DNA from 2 places in the Paenibacillus sp. M-152 genome. Region 1 is predicted to be linked to the other one. Evidence: riboswitches for the same ligand, from Rfam matches in the RefSeq annotation. Region 1 holds a riboswitch; the other holds the start of a gene.
The links. A riboswitch is a leader RNA that binds a small molecule or an ion and turns the genes downstream of it on or off. The one in region 1 is predicted to bind cyclic di-AMP.
Positions count from the first base shown of each region.

Region 2: another riboswitch for cyclic di-AMP. It lies ahead of EGM68_RS01005 (C40 family peptidase); the one in region 1 lies ahead of EGM68_RS00615 (resuscitation-promoting factor).

Region 1 covers NZ_CP034141.1:128,368-136,222, reverse strand. Annotated here, with positions in the region: gene purR (pur operon repressor) at 1-148, opposite strand, end outside; gene ispE (4-(cytidine 5'-diphospho)-2-C-methyl-D-erythritol kinase) at 330-1,184, opposite strand; gene EGM68_RS00640 (small, acid-soluble spore protein, alpha/beta type) at 1,329-1,508, opposite strand; gene veg (biofilm formation stimulator Veg) at 1,674-1,955, opposite strand; gene yabG (sporulation peptidase YabG) at 2,155-3,051, opposite strand; gene rsmA (16S rRNA (adenine(1518)-N(6)/adenine(1519)-N(6))-dimethyltransferase RsmA) at 3,107-3,991, opposite strand; gene rnmV (ribonuclease M5) at 3,999-4,544, opposite strand; gene EGM68_RS00615 (resuscitation-promoting factor) at 4,690-5,838, opposite strand; cyclic di-AMP (ydaO/yuaA leader) riboswitch at 6,110-6,390, opposite strand; gene EGM68_RS00610 (TatD family hydrolase) at 6,591-7,361, opposite strand; gene EGM68_RS00605 (HD domain-containing protein) at 7,404-7,855, opposite strand, start outside.
Region 2 covers NZ_CP034141.1:232,245-240,099, forward strand. Annotated here, with positions in the region: gene motB (flagellar motor protein MotB) at 1-91, opposite strand, end outside; gene motA (flagellar motor stator protein MotA) at 84-878, opposite strand; gene EGM68_RS00990 (hypothetical protein) at 1,066-1,359, shown strand; gene EGM68_RS00995 (4a-hydroxytetrahydrobiopterin dehydratase) at 1,477-1,776, shown strand; gene EGM68_RS01000 (GNAT family N-acetyltransferase) at 1,855-2,361, opposite strand; gene EGM68_RS01005 (C40 family peptidase) at 2,665-3,165, opposite strand; cyclic di-AMP (ydaO/yuaA leader) riboswitch at 3,171-3,308, opposite strand; gene EGM68_RS01010 (hypothetical protein) at 3,585-4,412, opposite strand; gene EGM68_RS01015 (M1 family metallopeptidase) at 4,424-6,436, opposite strand; gene EGM68_RS01020 (YwhD family protein) at 6,561-7,067, shown strand; gene EGM68_RS01025 (ApeA N-terminal domain 1-containing protein) at 7,189-7,855, shown strand, end outside.

The sequences.
Region 1 (7,855 bases):
CTTTGATAATAGCCAGATCCTCGCTTATCGACGACTTAGCTGCCCCGTATCGATCTGCAAAATGAGTAAGAGGCACCAATGTATGCGGCCGTGACAATAAAAATTGCGTCATTTCCACCAATCGTGAGCTTCTTTTAAGTTTTTTCACAACAATTCCTCGCGATCTATTCTCCTGCCGCCCGCTTCGTACAATAAAGCACCGGCGGACTGGCCGGTTGCTGGCGGAATGTAAGTGATATAGTAAAATCCGAATATTTAATAGTAAATATATCATCTTCGTACGTATTTGTACAACAATTGCCACTATAATATGAAAAAAATATCTAAAATCAGGTCAAAAGTCGTACTGCGTAAACATCTTTGCAAAAGCCTCTTAGTCCGTTATAGATCCGTGGCACTTTGGCTTCCTTCGATACCAGTCCGAACACTGTAGGTCCGCTACCTGACATCAGCACCCCATCAGCTCCCAAACGAATCATGGAGTTTTTAAGATGCTCCACTTCTGGATACAGCTTTAATGTCACATCCTCCAATACATTCCCCAGGGCATTGCATACATCGGTAAAAGAAGCATTACGAATCGCCTGCTCCATCTGCCGGGCAGACGGATGGTGCGTAATCTGATCCGCTTTGACACGACCATACACTTCAGCTGTCGATACATTAATCGGCGGCTTGGCGAGGATCACCCAGCATTGTGGCGGATTCGGCAGTGGTTTAAGCAGTTCTCCACGTCCGCTCGCTAAAGCTGTGCCCCCTGTAATACAGAAAGGTACGTCTGAACCCAATTCAGCACCCAGTACCCTTAATTCCGCATCCGAGATACCAAGTTTCCACAGCTTGTTCAGCCCACGCAATGCTGCGGCAGCATCGCTGCTTCCGCCTGCTAATCCTGCAGCCACCGGGATATGCTTATCCAGATGGATATGGACGCCTGTAGACACGTTATAACGTTCTTTGATCAGACGCGCAGCCTGAAAAGCCAAGTTCTTTTCATCTAACGGTATGTACCCGGCTTGGCTTGAAATAATAATGGTATCACGCGGTAACTCGGACATCGTCAATCGGTCGGATAGATCGACCATAGTCATAATCATTTCGACCTCGTGATAACCATCGTCCCGCTTACGTAGAACATCAAGCATTAAATTAATTTTCGCCGGTGCTTTTTCATATATTTTCAAGGCGTTCACCCACCTTCAACTTTTCCCTCAAGACAGCTTAACATATTATATCAGACTCAGCCTGTCAAGTCATGAGGTTCAAAAAAGCGGAGATGCCCCGGTATGACCCCGGATATCCCCGCTTTTTATCAGCACCACCGATGGCTACGATTTGCGAGAAGCCGCCTGCTCTGCAAGCTGAATGGCCCGCTTGACCATATTGCCCGCATCCTTGGCTTTAATGCCTCCCCAGCCTTCTTCCTTAACCGTGTCGTAAAACCCAAGATCTTTGGCCAGTTCATACTTCAGCTCTTCCGACATAACACTCCGTCTTCTTCGGCTCATGCATACGCCTCCTTCGGCAATGGAATAAGGAAGATCATTCCCGCCTTAGTATGTGCAGAGATATCATGCTTCATCCTGCTCTGTAAATACAAAACGACCCCGCCATTAAAAATGACGAGGTCGCCGTTAAACCTGCAAAGCTGGTATAAATCACGTAAAAAAGAATTAAGGTGTTTCGAAATATTCGACTACACTTGTGTGGGAGTCGGGATCATATACACTGACCTCCACCGACTCGGTAAGAATGTCAGCATAGCTGTAGGAGACACGTTTAAACGTCTGTTGCTCCTGATCCAGCTTGACAATAAAAACAGAAGGGTACGTTTCTTCCAAGACACCAGTTCGTTCGACGGTCTTACGGCGTCCGCCGTTAGCCCGCAGCAAAATTTTTTGCCCTACATGTGCGTCGAGACTGCGTTTGATTTCCAACAGCGTATTTTTAGCCATTGCCTAACGACCACCTCTTTCCTTGTCCATTATAACGAATTTTAGAGGGATTGTCAAATCAAGCTAAATATTATAACAACACGAAAAATAAGTTGTCAATTTAATTTTTTGCGAACAGGAATAATATGCATAAAAAATGACAAAAAGCCTCTAAAAAGAGGCTTTTGTTCAGATATATCCTATCGGGCACATTTGAATTTCAGATCGCTGAAGGCGTTACTTTAAGCGTTGACAAATTTTCAAGCTTCGGCAAACCGATGCGGTAGCTTCCCCTTGTTTCAATTCCACCCACTCCGCGGCTGCCACTGATGGTCTGATGAAATAAGTCTCCCATATTGACTGTATCACGGATTGAAGTAAATGCGGCCTTGGCAGCCACGTAAACGGGGTCCAGAGCGTGAATCAGGATACGCCCTGGGGAGCTGGCAAAATTGGCTCCCGCACGTAGCAGCGCCTCAAAATGGGACTGGCATGCCCCCGCTACAATTGTCAGTGAATCCAGATGACGCTCATATTGTCTGGCTACCTGAATCGCTGCCACAAAATTTTGTGAATTCTTGTAGCTTTTCAAGCTGTACAAATCGTAAGGTTGCGGCTGCTTCAGCACACCATCATGTCCGGTGATGACTACAATATCAGGACGAATGCGGGGAAGCAGTCGATATAACGTATCCGCCATTGCCGATTCGTGAACGTGATGTCCCTCAGCGGGAACACGGAGCTGTTCATATAAACTGAGACATTTTCTTAAATAGCCGGGATCTCCATCCAGATGAAGAACCTTTCCTGGCATTTCAAAATACGTCGACTCTACCGGATCACTCCACTCTCCAATCAGAGCCGCCTGGCTACGGGCAGCTTGCTGCTGGCGTGCCCGTTGCAAAAGATTAAGAGACTCCCCGGCCTTAATGTGGGCCTGTTGAGTCTTACCGCTAATCTGGTCTGCAGGCACTCTGACCAGATCGTTCACCGGGGAATCGGCCAGTAGCCGAAATTCCGTCCCCTTAATGATCGCTTTATCCCGCTGGATGTCTTCAACGCGAAACGTGACATCACCGCCGTACGATTTCCGAACGACCAAGTCTCCTAAACTCATCACACTGTATCACCCCTCCTATATCGTATGGGTGAATGCACAGTTTGGTTCCAACTTAGGATATACCAGCCTCCAATAGCACGGCGCTCAGACGCGCAAATTCCTCGATACTCAGCGTTTCCCCTCGACGGGAGGGCTCAATATCAGCTTGTTGCAACAGCGGCTCCAGCGTGTCCCTGTTCTCTTTGGTGAAGAAGCGGCTTTTTAGGTTATTTGAAATGGTTTTACGGCGTTGGGCAAAAGCGGCATGAACCACTTCAAAAAAGTGCTTCTCGTCCACCACTTCCACCGGAGGGACTTCTCGTACACGCAGCCGAATAACTGCCGAATCAACATTCGGCTGCGGAATAAATACTGTATTCGGCACCGTACAGACTAACTCAGGCTCACTGTAATATTGCACGGCTATGCTTAAGCTGCCGTAATCCTTCGTACCAGGAGACGCAGCCATGCGCTCAGCCACCTCCTTTTGAATCATAACGACGATATTCTCCAAAGGAAGCTTGTCCTCCAGTAGACGCATCAGAATCGGTGTAGTGACGTAATACGGCAGATTAGCGACGACACTCACTTTGCCCACGTCTGCAAAATCGACTGCAAACACTTCACGCAAATCCAGCTTTAACACGTCTCCATGGCGAACCTTTACATGCTCGTAAGGGGCCAGCACTTCTTCAAGAATGGGCAACAGCCGCTGGTCAATCTCAACAGCGGTAACTGCCTTAGCGGATTGTGCCAACTTCTCGGTCAAAGCTCCAATGCCCGGACCGATCTCAAGCGCGCCCTTTGTATCATCCAATCCGGCAGCATTTACGATCTTGCTCAGAATATTTTGATCAATCAGAAAGTTTTGTCCCAGACTCTTTTTGAACGAAAAACCGTGCCTTTGAATAATTTCCTTCGTACGCCGCGGTGTTGCTATATCTTGAATCCCTGTCATACGGATATCACAATCCTTCACTTTCGATTTGTGCCAGCGCACTGGCAAATTCCTCACGACTGATCTGAAAGACAGAGAGCCGCTTATGTAGCTGCTTTCCGTTACAATAGCCAATACCCAGTACATTCCCCAAGGCCATACGGCGTGCAGCAGCATTGGGGTGGGTAATAAGTCCAGCGTCAATCAGGTCCGCCATTTCAATCAGCGGTTCGGCGCCTTCCACTGTCGTATGTACCCGCGCGAGAGCGTGTCTGATGGCTTCCGGGGAGGCATTCTCCACGCCAATATCCCCTTTGCGTGTCGCCTCTGCCTCAGGTATAAAAGCCTGCTTGCAGCCGGGGACCTTGGAGGCGATAATTTTACGGATACGCTCCCCTGCATGATCGGGATCAGTTAAAATAATGACCCCCCGCCGTTCCTGTGCCAATGCAATTTTCCGCAGCGTCATTTTATTAATGGCTGAACCGCCAGTTTCTATCGTATCTGCTTCGACAGCACGGCGAATGGCTACCGTATCATCCCGGCCTTCCACCACGATCACTTCCTTGATCATCTTCGTTTCCCTCCACTGCTATACAGCAACATATATTATCTTTCCCTGCTTTTGAAAACAAAATAAGAAGAGGATATCCTCTTCTTAGCATGGCATAACTATGTTGTTAATACTATCGCATTGTCCTCAACATACACAACCTGTTTTAGTTGATTTCCGGCTTTACAGGTCCGATAACATATACGGTTTTACCGTGCTTACGACCAAATTGGTTAGCCCGGCTTAAACTCTCATAATACACATCGATTTTGTGGCCTTTAATCGCGCCACCGGTATCCTCCGCACGGCGGAAGCCTACCCCTTCAATATACACCCACCAGCCGATGGGAATTACATTCGGATCGACAGCGATGGTGCGTCCTTCCGTGACACGCGTGCCGGAGGCGGTACGTGTACCAATACCTGGCTCCTGGGCAGAGTACGCCGTCATGGAGACATTTTGTAAAACTTTTTTATAATTAAAATTAATACCTGCTTTACGGACAGCACTGCCCGAACTAACCTTTGTAGCCTTAACCGCATCTTTAGGGCCGATGGAAGCAGCTAGAACGACCGGTTTTTTCTTCGTCCCTACCGCAATTACCTTATCCACACGATTTTGTGCGACTTCCTTGTTGACCAGCTGTTTGGACACCAATTTTCCATCATGGTATACCTTTTGAACATGCTGGACTACCACACCCGATTTGCCACTTTGAATGACTCGATTATCGCCTTTATAGAGACTTGGATCTGCCGTTTTGATGACCTGATAAGGCACTTGTTTTTTCTGTTCGACCTGCTGTTTCTTCACACGGACGATTTTTATGTCCATGTTAGCTGAAACAGAGGCATCCAACGCAGGGTAAACTTTATCCGTTGATGATAATTTATAGCCCGAAGTGCGAATGGCACCCTCTACTGTATTTTCTGTTGTGTACAGCTTTTTCGTCTCATTGCCTGAGGATACTTTAACCTGATTGGCACGTTTAATGACTACGCGATCCCCATCCTGTACTGCCCCGTTTAGCGGCATGGAAATTGTATCATGCGGCTGAAGTGAAATAGAATGCTCATTGAGCAAATCTTGGAGCTTGGATTCCCGGGTTTCTACCGCAGATGCCTTACCATCGATGACAAAAAAGACTTGTTTTTTAGATTGCGTGTACATCAGAATTGAAATCATAATCGTTAGTGCGATTAGAAAAATAGCAACCAAAGCAGCCTGGCGCACATTCTCTTGCTTCCAACGTAATACGTAAGACATGCTGGATGAGCGTGACTCATGGGTCTCCTCTTTTCGGAAAATGCCCATTTCCTCCGTCCTCCTTACATAGCCCGCCGTCTGGAGTAAGACATAGTTGATCGTTGACGTGACTATAACAGATTTTCTACAAGACAAGCCCGTACTGCGACTGTCCTGCACCATGTACCCGTCTTCGCGGCATGCTGTCCTCCCCTGTTTAACCACAGTATGATGACAGATTTTCTTTTATTCACAACAAAAAAAGCCAAAGAAAGAGACTAGAGAGCTCTTTCGTGGCTTCCGACATGTGTGAATATGCGGGAAAACTCATGCACGAGATGGCTTCTCTCTTGTTACGCTTACGGGGTTAGCTGTCGGGTTCGGACGTAGAGAGTCGCCCTAGCTTAGGTCAACCGCTCATGGCGGTCGCCTTCACATTCACCCCGAAGACCCAGAAAGAAATCGAAATACGGCTTCTCTACCTGTTCAATCCCATCCAGGAAATGAATTTCGGTCGAGCCGGCTACTGAAGAGATAATATCTCTTGCACATACGCCGGACGTACTGTAAGCCATATCGGTTCCCCCGTTCCCTGTAAAAGGGACTCAGCGAGACTGGTTCATGAAATGATTTGTTGATGTTTACACTCAACAACAATTCACTGAAAAGATGATATCCTGTTTCCATGCATGTTGTAAAGCAGGTTTCAAGTACATTTTTCAAAATATTCGGTTAAAAAATTGTAATATTCTTGAGTTTCCTGCAACAAAATCATAATTAGCTCCGTCTATCTCTTTATTTTGATTGATTTCTTCGCTTTTTCACTGAATGTCAAATCGTTCCAAGGCATTTTGGGTCGTAATGGATACCAATTCCTCCACCGTAATTCCCTTAATTTGGGCAGCTGCCTCTGCCACCAATCTCACATGTGCCGACTCATTTCGCTTCCCACGAAACGGATGAGGCGTCAAGTAAGGCGCGTCCGTTTCAATAAGCAGACGGTCCAACGGTACCTGGGCCAGCACCTCTTTTGGCTGCTTGGCATTTTTGAACGTTATGGGCCCGCCGAAGGAAAGGTGGAAACCCATATCCAGCACCATTTTAGCTGTCTCCCAACTCCCAGAAAAGGAGTGCATGACTCCGCCAATCTCGCCCGCCTTTTCCTCACGTAAAATCCTCACAATATCTTCATGTGCATCCCGGTTATGGATAACAATTGGCATGTTGAGCTCACGTGCCAGGCCAATTTGATTTCGAAGTACCCGCTGCTGCACATCCTTTGGTGATGTATCCCAATAATAATCCAGACCGATCTCTCCGATCGCTACAACCTTTTTATGACTGCATAACGATGCAATCCATTCTAAATCACCCTCCTGCATTGTAATGGCATCCTGCGGATGCCATCCAACGGCTGCATAAATAAAATCATACGTCTCAGCCAGCTTCATGGTGGATGGAATGGTCTCACGATTAAATCCGATATTGATCATCCGTGTTACTCCTGATTCGACAGCACGTGCTATAACTTCTTCACGGTCTTCGTCAAATTGTGGCGCATCTAGGTGAGTATGAGTGTCGAATAAATCCAAGGTTTTCATCTCCTTTTCTTACTTACATTTCAATATATTTGTCTATTGTTTGACAAAATAATTCCTTATTTCGGCAGGAAGCCTTTCTTTTACCCCGTTCAATTTATTCTGGGGAAAATACATGTGATATTTTCCTCGGTGAATGCCACTTATTGAGCGTACAATTTCTGAAACTTCGGATATTTCCCGTACCTCGCCCTGACGTCCAAGCAGTAAAATCTGGTTGTCCGTTGAACCGCCCTGCCGAAACACATCATAAGGAAGATCTGTCGGAAAATCAATTTCAAGATCATATTCAGGATGCAAGCCAGCCTTTTCCAAAGCCTCTCGAATATGGTCAACGGTATCTGTATCCATATTTTCAATCTCTACATATTTATACAATCTACGATCCATAAAACGGCTGCTCAAATCACTTAAAATTTCGTCCTTTTCTCGTTTCCATTGGCTAAATACCGTCTGAATCAAAGACTCATCCAGCATCAAATACTGCT
Region 2 (7,855 bases), 100 kb from region 1:
GAGCCAACAGAAGGGTCATTAAGTCGGAATATGGCAACAGCCAGCTTTCGTCAGCATGCTCTTCATGCGGTTCATGTCTCTTTTTACTCACTGGAATCGCCATCCTTCTGGGTCATCGAAGCCCGTTCGGTTGGAGTTAGGAAGATTGCTAGCTTCTGGCTGATGGCAATCGTCGAGATACCAGATTGAATGGAAAGCAGACCTTCGACCATCATTAACTTAAGTTCCACTTCTTTCTTGGATAGCCGTTTCAGCTTGTTGGACATTGGATGCCATAGGACATAGCCTGTAAAAATACCGAGCAACGTTGCAATAAAAGCGGCTGCAATGGCATGGGACAGTTTTTCCATGTCACTAAGGTCGGCCAGAGCGGCGATCAGACCTACAACCGCACCAAGTACCCCGAGTGTTGGAGCGTACATACCGGCTTGGGAGAAAATCAGTGCGCCAGCGCGGTGTCTATCTTCGGTAGCGTTAATGTCTTCCATCAGAACATCGCGTACGAACTCCTGATCATTACCATCGATAATCATTCGCATACCGCCGCGCATAAAGGGATCGTCGATCTCTTCGACCTTGGATTCCAGCGCGAGCAGACCTTCACGACGGGTAATGGATGCCCATTCGGTAAATGTACCGATAAGCTCCTTGCGATCCAGCAATTTCTGCTGGGTGAAAATAATTTTAAACAGCTTTGGCACCCGTTTCATGTCATCCATCGGAAACGCCATGAATATACTTGCTGCTGTTCCGACGAAAATAATCATGTAAGCAGCGGGATTATTGACCAGATTGACGACTGGCGCGCCCTTCAGGATCATCCCGACGACCAGTGACAAAAGCCCGAGCACAAGTCCAATAATGGTTGTAATTTGCATGATACACCTCATCCATGAGAATAGATTTTGAATCCTTTCATGCCGCATGGGTCGTCCTTGCCCCAAGCGCGTCATTATGAGACGGATTATAGTATTTATCGACAAAACTCTCTTTTTTGTTAAGGGCCAATTTCCGGTATAATAAAGTGATTATGTATTGAATCGCTGAACCATTGGAGGAAATAGCATGGGAGTAAAGCATGGGCGCGAGTATGAACAAATTTTGAACGATTTGACAGAGGCTGTGGGACGCATCCCAGATAGCTATGAATTTTTTGAAATGGAAGCAGAAGATTGGGACAGGCTGAACCCGATGGGGCGTCAGGAAGTCAATGAAGCTTTGGCAGAAGACCTATTTTATGCACTGGGTACGGAGCCAATAATCACTGTAGGCAGCGGCGTTGTGATTTATGAGCCGGAGCAGCACCGGATCTATGTACTCATCGGAGATGAGGAGCTGACGTCGGTCCCTTTGATTTGAAGGCCGTCTTATGGATTTATCAACGGGGCCGTGGTAATATGTACACCAATATATCGTAGTTTTGGCCGCATGTAAGCGGCTAAAAGGCTTCCGTATAAACGGGGAGGAGTTCGTAACATGCCTTTTACACAAGAAGAGATTGAAGCACATCTGGAGAAACTGGAGGGCTGGGAACTGGAGGAAGGACGTTGGATCGTTCGGAAATATAATTTTTCCAGTTTTATGAAGGGAATTGCATTCGTGGATGAAGTTGCCGCTATATCTGAGGCATTCAATCACCATCCATTTATTACGATTGATTACAAGACCGTGACTCTGCGTTTGACCTCTTGGGACGATGGCGGTATTATGGCCGTAGATATTAAGGAAGCCCAACAATATAATGAAGCTTTTGAAAAAATGCGCAGCAGTCATTGATTTTATAATGATCTGTTGTATATATTAAGAGCGCCTTCGCTATACAACATCGCGGTTGTATAGCGAAGGCGCTCTTATTTATAGAACCCGGTTCTGTTGTTCAGGACGATATACCATACAATAGAACGGTTTTCTGCCATCTGGAGTCTGACGTTCATAGGTATCCGTCAGCTCAAATCCAGCTGCCTTGTAGGCTCGTATAGCCCGCTGATTCCAGGTGAGAACCTCTAGGTCAATTTCATTCTGTGGATGACGTCGTCTGGCTTCCTCGGCAATGGCCCGGACAAAGTCGGAGCCTGTGCCATGTCCGCATCTTTCGGGATGCATTCCAAGACCCAGCCGGGTCACACCGACCATAGGAAAATATTGAGCAAATCCCGTCAGCTCATTCTCTTCGTCCAGTACGGCAACATATTGCTCTTGGCGAAGCGTGGGACTTCCAAATTCGACTTCAAGTGCCTTCATTTGTTCCCAGGGAAGCCAGCCGTATATGTTGTAGGGAGGATCATAGCGCCACTCACAGATTTCAGCCGCTTGATGCTCGTCCATCGGTACGATCCGGTAGTTGGATATTGAGGCCGGCACTTTTTCATTCCTCCTTATGTAGGTACTTCAATCATTAACCACAGATTGTAGACAAGTTGTAGGAGAATGGCAAGCGTGTTTATTTCGTACCTAAGTCGGGTATACATTCAATAAGAAGGATTTACTGCTCATATGCTCCCCCAGCGGTGGCGGTAAAAACGACGATGTTCGCTAAAACTGAAACCTTTTGAGGTGTCAGTTCGTCAGTAATGATAATAATTACTGATGTAGTGGACATAAAAAACCGCAATTCGATTCCGGCCAGAATCAAATTGCGGCTAGGGTTAGCTTGCTGTGCGGTAGTTATTCTACGTTGTCGTCATCAGGAATATCTGAAGCTACAGAATGGTAAGCGTCTGTGCTCATAATTCTTTTTGCACCGACATAACGGTTAGCGTAATAATTTTCGTTCAGTGAGCTAACTACTACACCACGTGAAGTCGAGGAGTGGGCGAATTTCCCTTCACCTACGAAGATACCTACATGGGAAACGCCTCTTCCTGTGGTGTTGAAGAACACCAGGTCGCCTGGTCTCATTTCATCGCGGGATACAGAAGCTCCCATTTTGAATTGTGATCCAGATTGATGCGGCAGTTTAATTCCCAGTTTGTTGAATACATACATTGTGAAGCCGGAGCAATCGAATCCCTCGAGTGTAGTACCTCCGCTTCTATAGTTCGTTCCTTTGGCATCTTGGATGACCTGGTCCATCTTAGAGTCTGCAAATGCACTGCTGCCACCGAATGTAAAAGATGTAAAGGCAATGGCGAGACCCATGGCTGCGATCGTTAGCTTCTTCTTCAAAAAAAATATACCCCTTCCAATGCCTGCGAGGTTAGCTTAAGGATTCGGTAGAAGGTTCCCCTATGACCACTCTGTTGCGAGATCAATTCACCCAAACTGGTTCCCCCGCTTCCTAGGTGCCAGGAATTAGGCTTAACTTAAGATGTGCACCTTGGAGAGCAGTATTCACGACAACGATGTTTTTAAGATAAAGGTTACAATAAAGATTACAAAGTTGTTACTATCAGTTCACTGCGATTATTGTAACAAAGACAGCAGGCTTTGGCAAATGTTTCATCGCAAAAAGTTACAAAAAAAATCTGTTCCTAACGCCCTAGGAACAGATTCTGTTAACAGTATTCAGTTATGTGCCGTTTGCACGGGAAAGAAAAAAGTTTTTTCGACAGCTAAAAATGCAGGAGAAAGCATAAAGAGAGGGATTAGCCTCTGCTGGAGATATCGATGTGCCATAGACGATACTGCGAACTGATATGCCACAGCCTGACCAGACTGGTAACAAAATGATACGATTGCTGGAGAATTAGCGCCAACATACCAGTCCAAATCATCGCTACGGTGCCAAATAGACCGAAGACCAGCAGCACACAAGCACCAAGCAAGAGAGATACGCTTACAGCCGGAAGAAGCTGGCGAAAGAAGGCGAGCAGGGACGATAGTATGGCGTGACCACTGACCGTGCCCAGTTGCATATACAGGATGCACTGCCGAATGAACCAACCGTAAGCCACCCACCCAATGGCATAGGGCAACAAATGCAACAGGTAAGAGGAAGATTGCAGCGTTCCTGCTACAATAGGATAGAGTCTCGGTACCACCCAGAAGGCGGGAAGCAGCAGCAAACCCAACTCGATGATGTAATACAACAGAGATGACATACCGTGACGTTTCATCCCCTTGAAGAAGGACAGGCTTTGCGGTTCAGACGCATCGGTATACAGGCTTTGATATATGCCAGCTCTAATGAAGGGAGTGATTAGGACGCGCAATACGGTCGCCCCTAGTAGTATCCATAAATATACGTGTACTTCCCGGCTGTCCATCAAAGCGATCTGGCCCTCCATCCAAAACAAGGTCTTTCCCAGCTCGTTTTGGCTCTGATCAGGATAACGCAGCAGCAGCGGGACAACGGCCGACTGTACCAGCCGATAGAGAAATACTCCCCACAGCAGACGATACAAAAATAAAATGATAACGATATAAAAGCGTATGCGCACTAGCGCCCAGCCTTCTTTTAAAACAGTCCGCATCTATAGACACCTCACCATGACAGACTTCCAAGCAGTGTCTCCAACAGCTTGGTTACACTCACACTCCAACGGGTTTGTTGCTTTTCGTCCAATTCAGCCTTCAGGCTATTATTAATATGCTTGTTCTCCAGTGCAATAGTGTATAGAGGATCAACGGTCACATAGGACACGGGAGAGGTGCTTTTGAGTCGGAAAGATGTACTTTTGCCCGTACCGTCCCATGCCTTAAATATTGTGGTGCCATCCTTGAAGGTAAATTGAACAGGGATCTTGGGATAATCTGCTCCTTTTTTGCTGAGCGTCACGACTGCTTCATATCCATTCTCCAACTTGCGGTTCGTGATGCGATCGACAGAAAAGTCCGCCATCTGGCCGTCATATACATATTGTTCAAAATAGTGGCTCCATGAGCGTCCAGTCACCCTCTCCACGACACGCTGAAAATCCTGTGAGGTCGGATGCTTGAATCGGTAGGTCTGGACATAGGTTCGCATAACCCGGTCCATTTTTTTCGTACCCACCTGACGTTCAATACCTCGTAGTACCAGCTTGCCTCGTGAGTAGGCATTTTGTGCATACTCAGCCGACGATCCGTACTTCCAGGATTCGCGGTTTAGGGGCTGTGGAGAAGCTACCTGTCCGGATTGTAATGGCAAGTTGGGGATAAGCCCATATTCTTGCTCCATGAGCCGTTCTTCTGCATAGGAGGTGAAGCCTTCATCCAGCCAGGGCTCCTCAAATTCATTATTGGCTACCATTCCGTAGAAATATTGATGCCCAATCTCATGAACCAGCGTCCGTTCCAGATTATAGCCGGGATTCAGTTGGTCCGCAGCTGCGGCCGTGATGAGTGTCGGATATTCCATGCCGCCGGCTCCACTGCCTGTTTTGGGTGGAACAACGATAGATAGAGTGGAATATGGATAAGGCCCGTACCATTTGCTGTAGTACGAAAGGGCGGCCTTGGCTGCGCTCATATAACGTCCTTTGAGTTCCTTATGGGACGGGTCCAGATAGAGCTTGATTTTGACACCAGGAACTTCAGTAGAAGAAAAGGGTTCTTCTACGGCTACAAAGTTGGGTGAAGCGGACCAGGCAAAATCGTGTACATCATCGGCATAAAATTGATATATTTTCTGGCCGTTCTGTCGTACTGCACCACGGGTGGGAAATCCGGTCGCTGCTACGATGTGTGTTTCAGGCACCCGAATTCGTATGCTGTAAATTCCAAAATCGGCATAGAACTCGGAGTTGCCATGATACTGATGGAGGTTCCAGCCCTCGTCGGCGCGTCCACGTTGTCCTGCAGTCTCATAGACGCTGAGCTTTGGAAACCACTGTCCAGCCATTACAAAATCATCTGTCACACCCATACGAGCAAAAATGCCAGGCAGTTTGACTTCAAACTTCATATATAGTGTGATTTCTTCGCCACCTCGTACTGGCTTGGGCAGACGTACCTTCATGAGCGAACGGTCACTTGCGTTACCGTCATCTGGTTGTACATATTGAGTACGGTGCATGAGAGATAAACCATCTTCTGTCTTTAGTTCGGTCAGCGTCATGGAGCCAAAGCCGTCCTTGGGCATGGTGTCTCCGCGCAGCTTTCCCCCGGATTCTTTCATAAAGGTGGTTTCCATGGAAGAGAAGGCATTCGGGTATAGATGAAGATACAGATCATTCACAGTTTTCTTGCCCGGATGTCTCCAGGTCAGTGTCTCAGTGCCTCGCAAAACCCGTCCTTTTTCCAGAGATACATCAATGTGATACTCCACCACCCGTTTGCTGAGAATTTCCGAAGCGGGCTGTGGAGGGTTCTTGGGCAGGTCGGGCATGATGTTGGCCCCTAGAGGCTTGCCCATATCTGGCGCAAGCGCAGACTCAGACTCGGAGCCGTATAGTAGTTTGCCTGCAGACTGAGGGGCGGATTGCGATTGGGGTTGCCAGGCAAACCATAACGTCCCTGCGAGGAGTCCGAGGGCTAGTGTAGACAATAAAACGATTTTGGAGCGTGCTGGGGTCATACAATGGATACCTCCCGTTGACAAGCATCTACAGCATGTATATGTTTGCTTTCGGGAGATTATTAGTTAAAATATTTATAGTGTAGAATGAGTGTGAAGACGGAAATTGGAGGCCTAGTGACGCATGAGTGAAAATCAGCCGGACGGCAAAAAGCAGATTGCACTGAATATTGTCAGTGGCAAGAGTAAACATAAGGGCTTCGGCGCAGGCTCAATCGACCTGAACAGCATGTCCCCGGTCATCATTGACCGAGGAGAGGCGAAAATTGATATCGGTGCCATGCATGCCAAAAGTAAAGTGGAACGTGGAATCAAGTTCTCTACGAATAAAGAAGACGTACCGAACGGACGCCAGGTATGGCTGGTATGGGTAGCTGTGGACCGTACGCCTGAAGGACGTATGTACGGTGGCGCGACAGCCTGCGAGATGCTGATTGACGACGAAGCAAAACGCGGCTGGAAAATTCTTGCCGATCATGTTAACCGTATGGATTATGCACTCAAGCGCCGTTTCATGCTGGATGATCTGGGCAGCGAAGATAAAGCAGCGCTCAAAAGCCTGCTGATTTCGCATAATCAGGAATGGTGGGACGCTTCGCCAGAGGAATTGAAGCAGGCGCTAGAAGGGTAAGTAGAAAAAAGGACGATTAAACTTAAGGCAACTTCTTGGTTTGGTGAGTGGTTGCCTTTCGTGCGATAAGCATTCAAATTAAAGGTTACATAACTTTAGAAAATGTAAGGAGGGAATCTAAATGTCTGATCAGATTGAACTCATGGGTGAGTGGTGGCTACCGGATAATCCTGATAGCAAATTATATGGAACATTAAAATATGATCAAAAGAAGATAGAATTAATTATTATGGGTCAACTTAAAAAGACGGAAGGGTTTTCTTCAAAGGTAGATAACAGCGTCGAAGTGATTCAAGGGTTCACTACAAATGGGAAGAGAGTGAGCTTAATAGATTGTATACGTGTGGGGCATAAATTTAACATACCTGGGACATTTACTGAAAAATATTCCCCAGAGCTTTTATTTATAGGTACTCACTTCAATACAAAAGAAAATATTGCATTCACAAGTGTAAAGATTTCCTATCAAAACCTTGAGCAATGGTTATCTCCTTCTTCATACGCTGTGTCTTATAATGATGACGAAAAAAGTATGATAATAGAGTATTCTCTACCGAAATCTATAAAAGCTAATTTCAAAGATGTAGAAATATCTTTTGAATATAATGCAGAGTCGCGGGGAAATAGTTATAATAATTTTTCTATTCAACAAACTGCTTGGATTAAGTTTAGTAGAATAGGGCAAGGAATCAGTTATTTATACATGCACGAGTTAATTGATAATTTCTCGAACCTACTATCTATTTGTGCCACTAGATACATTAGTCCAGCAAAAATAATAGTATCTA